DNA from 2 places in the Nitratireductor basaltis genome. Region 2 is predicted to be linked to the other one. Evidence: riboswitches for the same ligand, from Rfam matches in the RefSeq annotation. Region 2 holds a riboswitch; the other holds the start of a gene.
The links. Region 2 has a riboswitch for S-adenosylmethionine ahead of metX (homoserine O-acetyltransferase MetX). Riboswitches for the same ligand answer to the same signal wherever they lie in the genome.

Region 1 (7,571 bases), on a different contig from region 2:
CGTAGTTGCGCGTCAGCGGAACGGGCCGCCCCGCGGTGATCTGGCCGATATTGGCGCGGTAGGGGCGCACATTGTCGTCCACGACATGCTCATAGGAAAGCTCGAAGCGGTCGCCGGAGGGGGCTTCATAGGCTACCTTGCCCAGACCGCTCAGAAGGCCGGTCTCGGAGCCAAGAATATCAACGCCGTCGCCATCTTCACGCAGATCGCCATCGGCATATTTCAGGAAGCCGAGCCACTCGAAGCCCTGCGAGACGCCATAGGCTGCACCACTATTGGTGAAGACACTGCCATTGCTGTCGAACTCGCTCTTCAGGAACCCGCCGATAACGCGGCCCTCTGCGAGCAGATCACGCGCATCCATGGTCTCGAAGGCCATTGAACCAGCCAACGCACCGGGACCGGCATCGGCAGGCGCAACGCCCGGCTCGATGCTGACAGCTTTCAGCAGTGCGGGGTCGATGAGCGTCGTGGCATTGTGATGGAAGATCTTGTTGTTCTGGCGCGATCCGTCGATGGAGACGGCAAGATTGTTCTCTTCCACACCTTGAACGTAGATCTTCTGGGAGATCGGCAGGGAGCTGCCGACGGAAATGGAAGGTTCTGAGGCAAACAGATCCTGTACATCTTCCGGGTTGATCCGCTGCAGGTCTTCCTCGCCAACTGCAACACTGGCCTCAGTTGGCGCTTCGATCACGATGCGGTTGAGCTGCGTGGTGCCGGCATCCTGTGCATAGGCGCTGATGGAAATGAAACTCGTTTGGGCTGCAAGCAGCCAGAAAATCTTACGCAAGATAATGTCCCCTCATGCCCTGAAGAACCAGCAGGAGCGTGCTGGCGAGGGGAGAAAAATCATACCTGACAAAAAGAATCAAGTTTTATGGCTCGGCCAGCTTGAACGTGCCCGATCATATACACAGCCGCGATACGATGCGGCTTGTTACCTCGGGTTTGACGTTCGGAAATGTCGGGTGGGGGAGGTGGAATCTGGAGCGGGTGAAGGGAATCGAACCCTCGTCGTCAGCTTGGGAAGCTGCTGCTCTACCATTGAGCTACACCCGCCTCGAGGCTCATGATTTGTCGTAGAGGTGGGCTTTCTGTCAAGCGGCAAATCATTTGGCCGCGGCTGCTTCTTGACGAAGCGCGCATGAGACATCAACTGTGCGCTCGACATCAAGACGAAGGGCCTTGTTCTCGTGCAATCGCTGAAGACGCTTCTGGAATCCCGCAAGTTCGAAACCGCGATCACCGCGCTGATCATCGTGAATGCGATCACGTTGGGGCTTGAGACATCGCAGCGGGCGATGGAAGCGTTCGGGCCGCTCCTGATGGTGATCGACAAGGTCATTCTCGCCATCTTCGTCGCCGAACTTGCCGCGAAGATTTTTGTCTATCGCGGCCGTTTCTTCAACGATCCCTGGCGCATTTTCGATTTGTTGGTCGTGGGGATCGCGCTTGTGCCTGCCACGGCGAATTTCTCGGTGCTGCGCGCGCTGCGCATTCTGCGCGTGCTGCGGCTTGTCAGCATGGTGCCCTCGCTCAAGCGCGTGGTCGGCGGCCTCGTGGCGGCTCTGCCCGGCATGGGTTCAATCATGCTGCTTCTGTCGCTGGTCTATTATGTCTTTGCGGTAATGGCGACAAAGATGTTCGGGCCATCCTTCCCCGATTGGTTCGGTACTATCGGACGCTCCGGCTATTCGCTGTTCCAGATCATGACGCTGGAAAGCTGGTCCATGGGCATCGTGCGCCCGGTGATGGAGGTCTTCCCCTGGGCGTGGCTGTTCTTCATTCCCTTCATTGTCTGCACCACCTTCACGGTGCTCAATCTCTTCATCGGTATCATCGTGTCGGCGATGCAGGAGGAGCATGATGCGGCGGCCACGGCGGAGCGCTCGGCTCTGCAGCATGAGCAGGAGCTGATCCTGACCGAAATCAGGGCGCTTCGCGAAGAGGTGAAGGCGCTGCGCGTGGACGAGCGGAACTAGCTTGCGGTGAAGTGCTTGGAGAGCTTCAGCGCCTGACCCTGATAGTTCGACTTCAGGTCCGCGCCGTAAAGCGCGTCAGGCTTGGCCGCCATCTTTTCATATACGAGACGCCCGACAATCTGCCCGTGATCGAGGATGAAGGGCACCTCGTGGCTGCGCACTTCCAGGACCGCACGGCTGCCCGTTCCACCGGCAGCGGTATGTCCGAAGCCGGGATCGAAGAAACCGGCATAGTGCACACGGAATTCGCCCACCAGCGGGTCGAAGGGCGTCATCTCGGCCGCATAGGCCGGCGGTACATGCACCGCCTCGCGTGAGACGAGGATGTAGAACTCGTCCGGGTCGAGCACCAGTTCCGCCGCACCGTGATTGTAAAGCGGCTCCCAGAAATCCGAGACCTTGAACGCGCCTTTGCGGTCGACATCGACCAAGCCCGTATGGTGCTTGGCGCGGTAGCCGACGAGGCCGTTTTCGCCACCGGCGAGATCAATCGAAAGCGCAATGCCGCCATTGGAAATGTTCGGCTCATCGGAGGCCACAAGCGTCTGCGCTTCGTGAAGAACCGAAAGCGCGGTCTCGTCCAGCAGCGAATGGCCGCGGCGGAAGCGGATCTGTGAAAGACGGGAGCCTGCGCGCGCCAGGATCGGGAAGGTGCGCGGGCTGACCTCCAGGTAAAGCGGACCTTCATAGCCCGCCGCGATCTTGTCGAACTCGACGCCATTGTCCGTGAGAACGCGCGTGAAGATGTCGAGGCGCCCCGTGGAGCTTTTCGGATTGGCTGAAGCCGAAACATCCGCCGGAAGCGCCAGGCTCTCCATCAGCGGCACGATATAGACGCAGCCCGTTTCCAGAACCGCACCTTCTGCCAGAGAGAATTCGTGGAGTGTCAGCCGGTCGAGCTTTTCGGAAACGAGGGAGCCGGGACCGGGCAGAAAGCTTGCGCGCACCCGGTAAGCGGTTTCGCCAAGGCGCAGATCGAGGCTTGCCGGCTGGATCTGGTCGGGGTCGAGCGGACGGGCGGAAGCCAGTCGGCCGGCATCGAACAGGCCGGAAATCTCTCGGTCGGGCAGGATGCCGGTAACGCTCAAGCCAGGTCCCCTCGGGTCAATACTGACCGGAGACGTTTACCGAGACGGACAATTGACGCAAGACGCTGAGGCCTCTAAAGACACCTTATCCCGTGGTGATTTGGCCGGTCGGCTTGCAGCCACGTAAAAGAAGTCGCTAAAAGGCCGCGCCCGATGACTTTCAAACCGGCGTGCGCCTTCGCAGCCGGTTTTTGTATGGGCAGAAAAGATGACAAACGATTTCTCCAATGAATGGAAGCCGCAGACCGCACTGGTTCATGGCGGCACACAGCGCTCGCAATTCGGCGAGACGTCGGAAGCCCTCTATCTGACGCAAGGCTTCATCTATGAAAGCGCGGAAGCTGCCGAAGCGCGGTTCAAGGGCGAGGAGCCCGGCTTCATCTATTCGCGCTATGCCAACCCGACCGTCGACATGTTCGAGAAGCGCATGTGTGCGCTGGAAGGCGCGGAAGATGCGCGCTCCATGGCTTCCGGCATGGCAGCGGTCTCGGCTGCATTGCTGTGCTCGCTCAAGGCCGGCGATCATGTCGTCTCGGCGCGAGCCCTCTTCGGTTCCTGCCGGTGGGTGGTGGAAACGCTGATGCCGCGCTACGGCATTGAGATCACATTGGTGGATGGCAAGGACATGGAGGCCTGGGAAGATGCCGTTCGTCCCAACACCAAGCTCTTCTTTCTCGAGAGCCCCACAAATCCGACGCTCGAGGTCTGCGACATCGCGGCCATCGCCACGCTTGCCGACAGTATCGGTGCCCGGCTTGTCGTCGACAATGTCTTCGCCACGCCCCTGCAGCAGAAGCCGCTGGAACTGGGCGCGCATGTGGTTGTCTATTCCGCGACCAAGCATATTGACGGGCAGGGGCGCTGTCTGGGCGGCATCGTGCTGTCCGACAAGCAATGGATCGATGAGAACCTGCACGACTATTTCCGTCATACCGGCCCGAGCCTCTCGCCCTTCAACGCCTGGACGCTGCTGAAGGGGCTGGAGACACTGCCGCTGCGCGTGCGCCAGCAGACGGAAACCGCAGGCAAGGTTGCCGATTTCCTCGCCGAGCATGAGAAGGTTTCGCGCGTCGTCTATCCAGGCCGCAAGGACCACCCGCAGGCCGATATCATTGCGCGGCAGATGAAGGGTGGTTCTACACTTGTCTGCTTCGATCTGAAGGGCGGCAAGGACGCTGCATTCGCCTTCGAGAACGCGCTGTCCATCATCGCCATTTCGAACAATCTGGGCGATGCCAAAAGCCTCGTGACGCATCCCGCGACCACGACGCACAAGAACCTGTCGCCCGAAGCTCAGGCAGAAGCCGGTATCGGTGCCGGCACGCTACGCCTGTCCATGGGGCTGGAAGACAGCGACGACTTGGTCCGCGACATCGCCCAGGCGCTCGACGCCGCCTGACTTCAGCGCAGGTCGCGCATGGCGAGGGCGATGCGCGATATGGTCGTGTAGATGGTCATCGCCGCGAAGATATAGGCAATCACCGCAAACCATTGCGGCATGAAGCAGGCGAGGCTGAAGGCGATCAGCGTTTCGCCTGCTTCTGCCAGCCCTGTGGTGAAGAAGAAGCTTTTCTCGCCACGCGCCTCACCACTCATCTTGCGCTTTTCCGCCATGATGGAAAAGGCAAGGAAGCTCGCGCCATTGGCATAGAAGGCAAAGAGCAGCACCGCACCCGGCACGGCATTGGCTGCCGGGTCGTGCAGGATGAAGGCGAGCGGTATGGCACCGTAGAAGACAAAATCCAGCACGATATCCAGATAGCCGCCGAGATCCGTCTTCCCGTTGATGCGCGCCACCGCTCCATCCAGCCCATCACCCAATCGGCTGAGGAGAATGAGAAGAAAAGCTGTGATAAAATAGCCGGAGATGATTGCCGCGGCCGCTGCCAGACCTGTGCCAAAGGCAATCCATGTAATGACATTGGCAGAGACACGAGCGCGCGCCAGCAGGGAAGCCGTAGCCTGCAGCAATGGGTCCAGCCCGCGTCTGGCGATGCCATCGATCATCTGTAGCGCCTGAACATATGGAACATTGTCGATCTATAACCGATTGGCTCAGCTGTGAGGGTCACAAAGGCGTCAGCATATGTGATGTGGTGGACATGCCCGCCTTGAGCCGGTCAGAAGAGTGCGTTGGATGTACAAAGCGATCACGCGGGGGATAGAGGTGCGGGTGCGCCCCTTTTTTCTGCCCGACCAGTCCGATCCGGAGGATAGCCGGTTCGTATGGGCCTACCATATCTGTATCATCAATCACGGTGAGACAACGGTACAGCTTCTTGCTCGCTACTGGCACATCACGGACGGGCTTGGCCGCGTGCAGGAAGTCGAAGGCGAGGGCGTGGTGGGGGAGAAGCCTGTCCTCAAGGCCGGTGACTCCTACGAATACACCTCCGGATGCCCCTTGAGCGTGGATTCAGGTATCATGCTCGGGCGTTATACGATGCGCGAGGAAGGCGGCGACTTTTTCGATGTCGACATACCCGCCTTCTCGCTTGATATCCCGGGCAGGGAAGCGCAGCTGAACTAGGAAGCCACCCGTCTCCCGGACCGAAGCGAGATTGTGCCCGCCTTATCCCTCGAACTCTTCCGGGTTGAAGCTGTAGGATTTGGAGCAGAACTCGCAATTCACGTGGATCTCGCCATTCTCAGTGCTCTGCTCGATCTCCTCGGCCGTGAAGCCGTCGAGGATGCCGCGTATCTTGTCGCGTGAGCAGGAGCAGTCATCGATCACGTCAGTGCCTTCATAGGCCCGTACGCCCTGTTCGTGGAACAGGCGGAAAAGCAGACGCTCGACACCGACGCTGGGATCGACAAGTTCGCCCGGTTCGATCGTGCCGGCAAGAGCCAGCGCTTCCTGCCATGCATTGTCTTCGGGCTGTCCGTCGCCGGTATTTTCCTCGTCTCCGTCACCGCCGGAGATGTCGCTCATGCGGCTACGCTCCGGTGACGTGGGCGTGAACTGAAGGAGAAGGCCGCCCGCGCGCCAGTGCTGCTGCCCGCCTTCACCCGGCATGACAATACGGGCAACACCCATCTTCACCTCGGTCGGGATCTGCTCCGACTGGCGGAAATAGGTGCGTGCCACCGATTCAAGGTCGGAGCCATCAAGCTGCACGATGCCCTGATAGCGCTGCATATGCGCGCCCTGATCGACGGTAAGCGCCAATATGCCCACGCCCAGAAGCTGCTCTGGCGTGGTCTCGCCTTTCGCTTCGGCTTCCCTCAGTCGCTCTTCGTCGTAACGGGCATAGGCGCGTACGGAGCCCGGTGTGGTAAAGTCGGCGACAAGCATGTCCACCGGACCGTCGGTGCGGGTCTGAACGATGAACTTGCCTGAGAATTTGAGCGAGCTGCCAAGCAGAACCGTCAGCACGATGACTTCGGCAAGAAGCCTTCCGACAGGTTCGGGATATTCGTGGCGCGACAATATCTGGTCGAGCATCGGCCCGACCTGCACGGCGCGGCCGCGCACATCCAGCGTCTCCACGTCGAATGGCACCACATGGTCGTCTCCGGCAAATCCGAATTGCCCGAGCTTGAGGTCGTTCTGGTTCACGGTCGCAAGCCTTTTGTCTTCAACTCAATGCACGAGACGATGTGGCTTGTGCTTGCGGCTCATCCAGCCTGCAGGCACCACGCCAAAACCGCCTTCTGCGCATGCAGACGGTTCTCCGCCTCGTCGAACACCACCGAATGCGGGCCGTCAATGACCGCATCAGTCACTTCCTCGCCGCGATGTGCGGGCAGGCAGTGCATGAAGAGCGCATCATCGGCCGCCTTGGCCATGAGCGCCTCGTTCACCTGATAGGGCATGAAGACATTATGTCCGCGGGCACGATGTTCCTGGTTCATGGACACCCATGTATCCGTCACCACGCAATCCGCTCCGCTGACCGCATCCTCGGCAGATTGCATCAGTTCGACACGACCGCCACTTGCACGCGCCCAATCTATATAGCGATTGTCAGGCTCGCTTCCAGATGGGGTTGCGATATTGAGCCGGAAGCCAAAGCGGGCCGAAGCCTCCACAAGCGAGTGAAGCACATTGTTGCCGTCGCCGGTCCACGCAAAAAGGCGGTCCTTCACATCCCCGCGATGCTCTTCATAGGTCAGCACATCCGCCATGATCTGGCAGGGATGGGTGTCGTCGGTGAGACCGTTGATGACCGGCACGGTTGCGTTCTCGGCAAGTTCAAGAAGACGATCATGTTCCGTGGTGCGGATCATGATGGCATCGACATAGCGCGAGAGAACCTTGGCCGTATCCGCGATGGTTTCGGAGCGTCCAAGCTGCATCTCGGTGCCCGTCAGCATCAGCGTTTCGCCACCCAGTTGGCGCATGCCCACATCGAACGAGACGCGGGTGCGCGTGGATGGCTTGTCGAAAATCATCGCCAGAACCTTGCCGCTAAGCGGTTTGTCGGCATTGCCCGCCTTCAGCGCATCCTTGCGCGTGCGGGCATCGTCGATAATGCCCCGCAGATCATCAGCGGAA
Region 2 (7,571 bases):
CGGCTATCCATTCGGTTGGGCAAAGTGACCCATTGACGCGAGTGGTTAGCCCAACTTGCCGGATGCGGAAAGCCCTCGGGACGAATGCAGCTATTGCGCGGGAGTGTTTACTCGGACCATTTCATAGGGCTCGACTGCGTTTGGAGCCGGGAACATGCCGCGGGCGAGAGCTGCGACATATTTGGAATATTCGGTTGCCAGCACGCGTAGGGCATCGGGCTTCGACAGCCAGACACTGCTGCGCAGGGGCGTGTTCACGACGGGATAGGGCTGCAGATCCGCCTTGGGAAGGATGCGGCGCATTTCCAGAAGGCTGCGGGGCATGTGATAATTGTTGGTCACCACGATGATGCTGCCATAGGTGTTTGCAGCCGCCCATTTGGCGCTTTCTTCCGCATTGCCGATCGTGTTGAGTGCCGCGCGATCAATGTCCACGCAGCAATTGAAGAGCTGTTCCTCGCCGCCCGTTGCAACGCGTAGATCCTCAACCCGCGCCTTCGGGTTCACGCCGCTGATGAGCAGGCGCTTGCCCTTGCCTGCCTTCAACAGATCAACGCCTGTATCAAGACGTGATTGTCCGCCGGTCAGGACAACGATGCCGTCCGCGGAATCGAATTCGGCAGGTGTTTCGAGCGAGGCGATGTGAGCAGCAAAAACCGCGAAGCCACCAAGGAAGGCAGCGGAAAGGAACAGGCCGCCGAGGACGAGCACACGGTAGGCGCGCGCCAGCCGCGTCTGAGAATTTACCTGGACATGTTCCGAATCGGTGTGTGCCATACTCGTCATATTCAAAGCGCTATCAGACAATTTAGGCAAGTAGAGGACGGCGCGGCTTCGGGTATGCACAATGCATAACGTGCTGATTCAATGCGTGAGTTCTGCTTTCTTCACGTCTCGATGCGCTTGAGAAAGCTGATCACGGTGAAGTGCGAGGTGGCAGCGGTCAGGATGGCGATGACGCAAACGATGAGGCCGACACCCATATATCCCGACAGGCCGATCGCGAAATCCCCGAACAGGGCGGAGGCCTGATCGGCTTCCGGTGTCGCGACATTGCGTGCGGACCACCAGGAGAAGAGCACGAAAACAATGATCGCGGCGATGCCGCCGGCAGCTGCGCCCCTCATGCCGGCCAGCAGGAAGTGGCGCCGGAACTGGCGGGCGATATAGGGCGCTTCGGCACCGACAAAGTGAAGCACCTCGATCACATGTCCATTGCCGGACATTGCACCGCGAGTGGCGAAGATCACGGTCAGTGCCGTGGCCACGAGCATCAGCGCAAGCACCGATAGACCGATGGTCACGGTTGTGCGCGCCATGGCAACGAGACGGTCTACCCAAGTGCGATGGTCATCGAGATTGGCCGATGGAACCTCTTCGGCCAGACGCGCTCGCATGGCTTCGAAATCCGGCTTTTCCCGTGGGTCTATCGTGACAATAACGAGGCGCGGGACGGGAAGCTCCTCGATGTCGAGACCTGTGCCAAGCCATGGCTCCAGAAGACGTGCGGTGGCCTCATTGTCCACGATTGTGGCTTGAAGTACGCCTGTAAATTCGCCGGCGATGCCACGAGCAGTCTGGAGGGCGGCGTCGATGTCCAGCCCCTCGTCGGGCTTGATCTGGATTGTCGCCTCGCGCGCTATCTGTGTCTGCCAGGTGGACGCCGTATCGCGCACAAGGGTAACCGCCCCAAGGGTCAGGCATGACAGAAAGGTCATGATGGCAATGACGAGCACCATGGCGCGTCCGGCGATATTGTCCGGCGGGACGATTGGTGTCTGGCGACGGGCCGGCTTCGCAAAGGGTAAAACCGAGATGACGGTCCTTGCCATGGCCGACAGGTTTAGCTGCCATTTGGCAGATGGTGCGGACTTGGCGCGGGCTTTCGGGCGCGCGGTGTGCTGGTTCACGAGCGCCTCCAAGCTAAGCGGAAAACGGCAGGCCTACTCATAGATGTCGAGCCTTCCTCCGGCCAGAACCAACCTGCGGGCGTCGACCTGATCCATCAGTCCGATATCGTGAGTGGCGATCACGACCGCCGTGCCCATGCGGTTGAGTTCGATCAGCAGGCGCAAGAGCCTGCGGGCAAGCTGCGGGTCCACATTGCCGGTCGGTTCGTCGGCCAGAAGAATGCGTGGCTGCTCGATCAGCGCGCGGGCGATAGCGGCGCGCTGCTTCTCTCCACCGGAAAGCACGGGCGGCAACACATGCATGCGATCGCCAAGGCCTACCCATTTCAGGAGATCCACCACGTCATTGCGGTAGCTTGCCTCTTCCCGGCCACGTACGCGCAGGGGAAGCGCGACATTCTCGTAGGTCGTGAGGTGATCGAGCAGACGGAAGTCCTGGAACACAACGCCGATGCGTCTGCGAATAAGCGGCAGTTCCTCGCGGGTGATGCGTGCGCGATCCTTGCCGAAGATCGTGATCAGCCCGCGCGTCGGTTTCAGCGACAGGAAAAGCAGGCGCAACAAGGTTGTCTTGCCGGTGCCTGACGGCCCGCTCAGGAACTGAAACGACCGCTCGGGGATGTTGAGCGAGATGTCGCGCAACACTTCCGGACCCATTCCGTATCTAAGACCGACATTTTCTAAGCGGATCACGCGGCACGACCTGCGGGCTTGAGTGTGAAGTGGAGAAGGCCTTCGGGCTGGCTTCATCCGACCTTCAGATAAACATGGTTAATGCGTCGTTAAGATTTGCCTGCTTCGGGCAAATGTTAACCATTGGGGTCTATATGCTTGAGGCTGACAGAAAAAGGACCCTCATCACAAAAATGGGTGCAATGGCGCGTTTCAGTTCATCAGGGATGATGGCATCCGGCTCCGCAGGAGCGGGAGCCGCTGCGGCATGTTCGACGCATGGCGACATCGTGGATGCCGAGTTCGAAACAGTGGTTCACCCATTTGGCCCTGTAGCAGGGCTGAGCACAAAGTCGAGTGTCTCCGGCACGGCGGCAACGAGCGGGTTCTCAAGCCTGGTCGGCGCTCAAAGCCTTTCCACCGGAAGCAGAGCCGGTTTTGGCCTTGTCTTTTGGGTGGCTGGCGCTCTCGTTGCATTTTGCGCTTTCTGGATGGCGGGAGGTCATCAACTGCCGTCGCTGGTGGCCGGAGCGTTGCAGCAGCAGCGCAGCGACTTGCGCCTGGAGAGCATTTCCAGCCGCATTCTCCCCGCGGGCGAGGGGCAGCGGGAAGTGGTGCTGGTTGAGGGGATGGTAGAGAATAGTGGCCACGATGTAGCCGCAGTTCCCGGGCTTGTGATCACGTTGGCTTCCGGCGATGGGCGCAAGACGCACCATTATCTGGGGACAAATGAAAGCCAGTTGGCCGCAGGTGGACGCATTGCCTTCTCCGGCCGGTTGGCCGCCCCTAAAGAGGGGGTACAGTCCGTCTCAGTCACTTTTCAGGAGTTCGCCCGCTGATGCATCAGGTGCGTGGCAAGGAAATCGAGGTTCTTTTTTCGGCGTCGACCATCGCACGCCGCAATCTGGAACTGGCGAAGGAAATCGCGAAGCGAGACTACAAGGATCTCCTGGTCATTTCGGTGCTGAAAGGCTCCTTCATCTTCGCGGCCGATCTCATCCGCGCAATGAATGATGTCGGCATCTCACCTGAAGTCGAGTTCATCATGATCTCTTCCTATGGTGCAGGTAAAACCGCCGGTGAGATCAAGGTCCTGCGCGATATCGACAATGATGTGCGCGGGCGCGACATTCTGCTCATCGACGATATCCTCGAATCAGGAAATACCTTGAAATACACGCGCGAACTCATGCTTTCGCGTGGGGCAAACAAGGTGCACATCGCCGTTCTTCTCGACAAGAGGTCGCGGCGGAAGGCGACGCTGGACGCGGACTTCGTCGGGTTCGAGTGTCCCGACTACTTCGTCGTCGGTTACGGGATGGATGTCGCACATGCATTCCGTGAATTGCCCTTCGTCGGTGTGATCAAGGGCGAAGACTGAACCTTTGCTGTGCGAATGCGTTCAGTGAACCGTAACGATTTGCGGCGAGATTGACGCCATGGCTAGACTTCTCATTGTCGAAGACGACGTTTCCGTCAGAACCTTCACCGCCCGTGCTCTTGCGGCTGCCGGCCATACGGTCGAGACCGCCGAGGATGGTATGGACGGGCTCGACAAGATCAAGGCTGCAGAAGGCAGCTTCGATCTCGTGCTTTCCGACATCCGCATGCCGGCAATGGACGGCATCCAGATGGCGCGCGAAGCGGCGAGCGATTTCCCAGACCTGCGTCTTTTGCTGATGACCGGCTTTGCCGATCAGCGCGAACGCGCGGCGGAGCTCGACGGCACCGCCAAGGGCGTCGTCAACAAGCCCTTCACGCTGGCCGAGATCCGCGACCGCGTCGGCGAGGCACTCGCCGCCTAGTCCTTCTTCGGATGTGCAACGACGTGGCGGCCGAAATCCGGTACGTCGATATCCTGACCTGCCTCGATGATCGAGCGGCGGACGGCGCGCGTGCGGGTGAAGAGCTCGAAGAGCTTGTCCCCATCTCCCCAGCGGATGGCGCGTTGCAGTGCTGACAGGTCTTCCGAGAACCGCGCCAGCATCTCCAGGATGGCGTCGCGATTGTGCAGGCACACATCGCGCCACATGGTGGGGTCGGATGCCGCCAGACGCGTGAAGTCGCGGAAACCGGAGGCGGAATATTTGATGACTTCGGATTTCGTCACCGCCTCCAGGTCGTCCGCAGTGCCGACGATGTTGTAGGCGATGATGTGGGGCAGGTGCGAAACGATGGCGAGCACCATGTCGTGATGCTCAGGGTCCATCACTTCCACGGTCGAGCCGCAGCGCTCCCAGAAACGGGTCAGGCTTGATACCGCTTCCTGACTGGCGCCGGTCGGTGGCGTCAGAATGCACCAGCGGCCTTCGAACAGTTCAGCGAAGCCCGCATCAGGGCCGGAATGTTCGGTACCGGCAATCGGGTGGCCGGGAATGAAGTGAACGTGGTCCGGCAGTTCGGGCTGCATCTGGGAGATGACGGAGCCTTTGGTGGAGCCAACATCTGTCACGATCGCCCCGGGCTTCAGCGATCCCGCAATGGCCTTGGCGACGGTCCCGGACGCGCCGACGGGGACGCTGACGACCACAAGATCGGCACCTTCGACCGCCTGGGCGGCATCCTGGAAATAGGCGTCGCCCAGATCCAGTGCTTCGGCGCGTTTCAGCGTCTCGGCGCTGCGGGTCGAGACGATAATCTCGTTCGCCAGATTTTCGCGGCGAATGACCCGTGCGAGCGATGACCCGATCAGGCCGATGCCGATCAGTGCAACTTTCTCGAAGAGCGGTGCTGTCATGGCCTCAGCCATTCATGAATTCCCTCAGGGCAGCGACCACGCCGCGATTGGCTTCTTCCGTTCCCACGCTCATGCGCAAGGCATTGGGGAAACCATAGGCGGTGACGCGACGCAGGACGAAACCCCGCGAGGCGAGAAATGCGTCAGCCGCGGCAGCACCCTTACCGTCGGTTTCGGGGAAATGGATCAGCAGGAAGTTGCCGACGCTCGGGGTGACTTCAAGTCCGATCTGTTCGAATTCCTTCGTCAGCCAGTTCAGCCATTCGTCGTTGAACGCCACCGCCTTTGCCAGATATTCGCGGTCGCGGATGGCCGCAGCACCTGCCGCGATTGCCATTGCGTTTACGTTGAATGGGCCACGCACGCGATTGATCGCGTCCACCACATGTGCAGGACCATACATCCAGCCAATGCGCAGGGCAGCGAGCCCGTAGATCTTCGAGAAGGTGCGCGTCATGACGACGTTCTGGCAGGAGGAGACAAGCTCCACACCGGCCTCATAGTCGTTGCGGCGCACATATTCGGCATAGGCTGCGTCTATCACCAGCAGAACATGGGGCGGCAGGCCGGTCTGCAGGCGACGGACCTCGTCCACCGGCAGATAGGTGCCGGTCGGATTGTTGGGGTTGGCGAGGAAGACAATCTTCGTGCGCTCGGTGACAGCGGCCAGGATGGCATCGACATCGGCGCGCGCATCCTTTTCCTTGACAACAATCGGGGTCGCGCCGTTGGCCAGCGTCTGGATGCGATAGACGAGGAAGCCGTGCTCGGTGAAGATCGCCTCATCGCCTGCGCCCAGATAGACATGAGCGAGCAGACCGAGCAATTCGTCGGAACCGTTCGAGCAGAGAATATTGGCAGGGTTCAGCCCGTGGATTTCCGCAATCGCATCACGAAGCGCGTTGGCTGCGCCGTCGGGATAGAGTTCCAGATGGTTCGTAACCGCCTGCATGGCTTCTATGGCCTTGGGCGAAGGGCCAAGCGGGGTCTCGTTGGACGACAGCTTGTGTACCTTTGCAACGCCTTCGGCCGTTTCGCGGCCGGGCACATAGGCAGAAATTTCCATTACGCCGGGTTTCGGCTGGGGGCGGTCGGAAGAGCTCATAGGAAGTTCCCACGGATTGAAGCCGCCTCACTTACCCCATCACCAGCGTTGACGCAAAGGGGCTTGGAGCTTAAAAGCAGGCCCATCTCGTGGTGATTTGGCCGGTCGGCTTGCAGCCACGTTAAACAAGTCGCTAAAAGGCCGTGCAGCGTTCCTGACCGGCTTTGCGATATTGGCATGGGCCGGTTTTTTTGTGCCTGCGCCTGTGGCGCACGGATGGTCGAAGGAGCGTGTAATGGCAAAGTCGCGGGTCGCTAAAGCGCGGGACGAGGCGAACAACCCCTCAAGCAAGGTGGTGCGTTTCGGGTCGGACAAGCCGTTGCAGCTTGCTGCCGGTGTAACGCTGTCGCCCTTCCAGGTCGCCTATCAGACCTATGGCGAACTGAATGCGGACAAGAGCAATGCCATACTGATCTGTCATGCGCTGACCGGTGACCAGCACGTTGCCAACCAGCATCCAGTCACAGGCAAGCCTGGCTGGTGGGAAGCGCTGGTGGGACCGGGCAAGGTAATCGATACGGATCGCTTCTTCGTCATATGCTCCAACGTTATCGGAAGCTGTCTTGGTTCTACCGGACCGGCTTCCGCCAATGAAGAGACGGGCCAGGCCTATGGTCTCGGCCTGCCGGTCATCACCATCAAGGACATGGTGCGTGCGCAGGCGATGCTGGTCGAGTATCTGGGCATAGAACGGTTGTTTTCCGTCGTTGGCGGCTCCATGGGCGGAATGCAGGTTCTGGAATGGGCGGCGAGCTATCCTGAACGGGTGAATACGGCGGTGCCCATCGCGACCGGCGCGCGGCATACGGCACAGAACATCGCCTTTCACGAAGTCGGGCGCCAGGCCGTTATGGCCGACCCGGACTGGCGCGGCGGTGCCTATCTGAAGGATGGGCGCCATCCGGGGAAGGGGCTCGCTGTCGCGCGCATGGCCGCGCATATCACTTATCTCTCCGAACCGGCGCTGCACCGCAAGTTCGGTCGCAATCTGCAGGATCGCGACCAGCCGACCTTCGGATTTGACGCCGATTTCCAGATCGAAAGCTATCTGCGGCACCAAGGCATCACCTTCGTCGATCGCTTCGACGCCAATTCCTATCTCTACCTGACGCGGGCAATGGATTATTTCGATCTCGCGAGCGAGCAT

Region 1: linked by a shared signal. The riboswitch ahead of EL18_RS10980 (O-succinylhomoserine sulfhydrylase) and the one ahead of metX (homoserine O-acetyltransferase MetX) in region 2 are both predicted to bind S-adenosylmethionine.

What each region holds. Positions count from the first base shown of each region.
Region 1 covers NZ_JMQM01000001.1:2,265,160-2,272,730, reverse strand. Annotated here, with positions in the region: gene EL18_RS11000 (TonB-dependent receptor domain-containing protein) at 1-793, opposite strand, end outside; tRNA gene EL18_RS10995 (tRNA-Gly) at 989-1,062, opposite strand; gene EL18_RS10990 (ion transporter) at 1,197-1,985, shown strand; gene EL18_RS10985 (2'-deoxycytidine 5'-triphosphate deaminase) at 1,982-3,073, opposite strand; SAM riboswitch at 3,156-3,233, shown strand; gene EL18_RS10980 (O-succinylhomoserine sulfhydrylase) at 3,282-4,472, shown strand; gene EL18_RS10975 (CDP-alcohol phosphatidyltransferase family protein) at 4,475-5,080, opposite strand; gene apaG (Co2+/Mg2+ efflux protein ApaG) at 5,211-5,603, shown strand; gene EL18_RS10965 (Hsp33 family molecular chaperone) at 5,646-6,632, opposite strand; gene argF (ornithine carbamoyltransferase) at 6,692-7,571, opposite strand, start outside.
Region 2 covers NZ_JMQM01000002.1:632,012-639,582, forward strand. Annotated here, with positions in the region: gene EL18_RS15435 (YdcF family protein) at 91-777, opposite strand; gene EL18_RS15440 (cell division protein FtsX) at 888-1,832, opposite strand; gene ftsE (cell division ATP-binding protein FtsE) at 1,944-2,603, opposite strand; gene EL18_RS17405 (hypothetical protein) at 2,633-3,421, shown strand; gene hpt (hypoxanthine phosphoribosyltransferase) at 3,421-3,963, shown strand; gene EL18_RS15460 (response regulator) at 4,022-4,387, shown strand; gene EL18_RS15465 (prephenate/arogenate dehydrogenase family protein) at 4,384-5,319, opposite strand; gene hisC (histidinol-phosphate transaminase) at 5,324-6,424, opposite strand; SAM riboswitch at 6,504-6,581, shown strand; gene metX (homoserine O-acetyltransferase MetX) at 6,660-7,571, shown strand, end outside.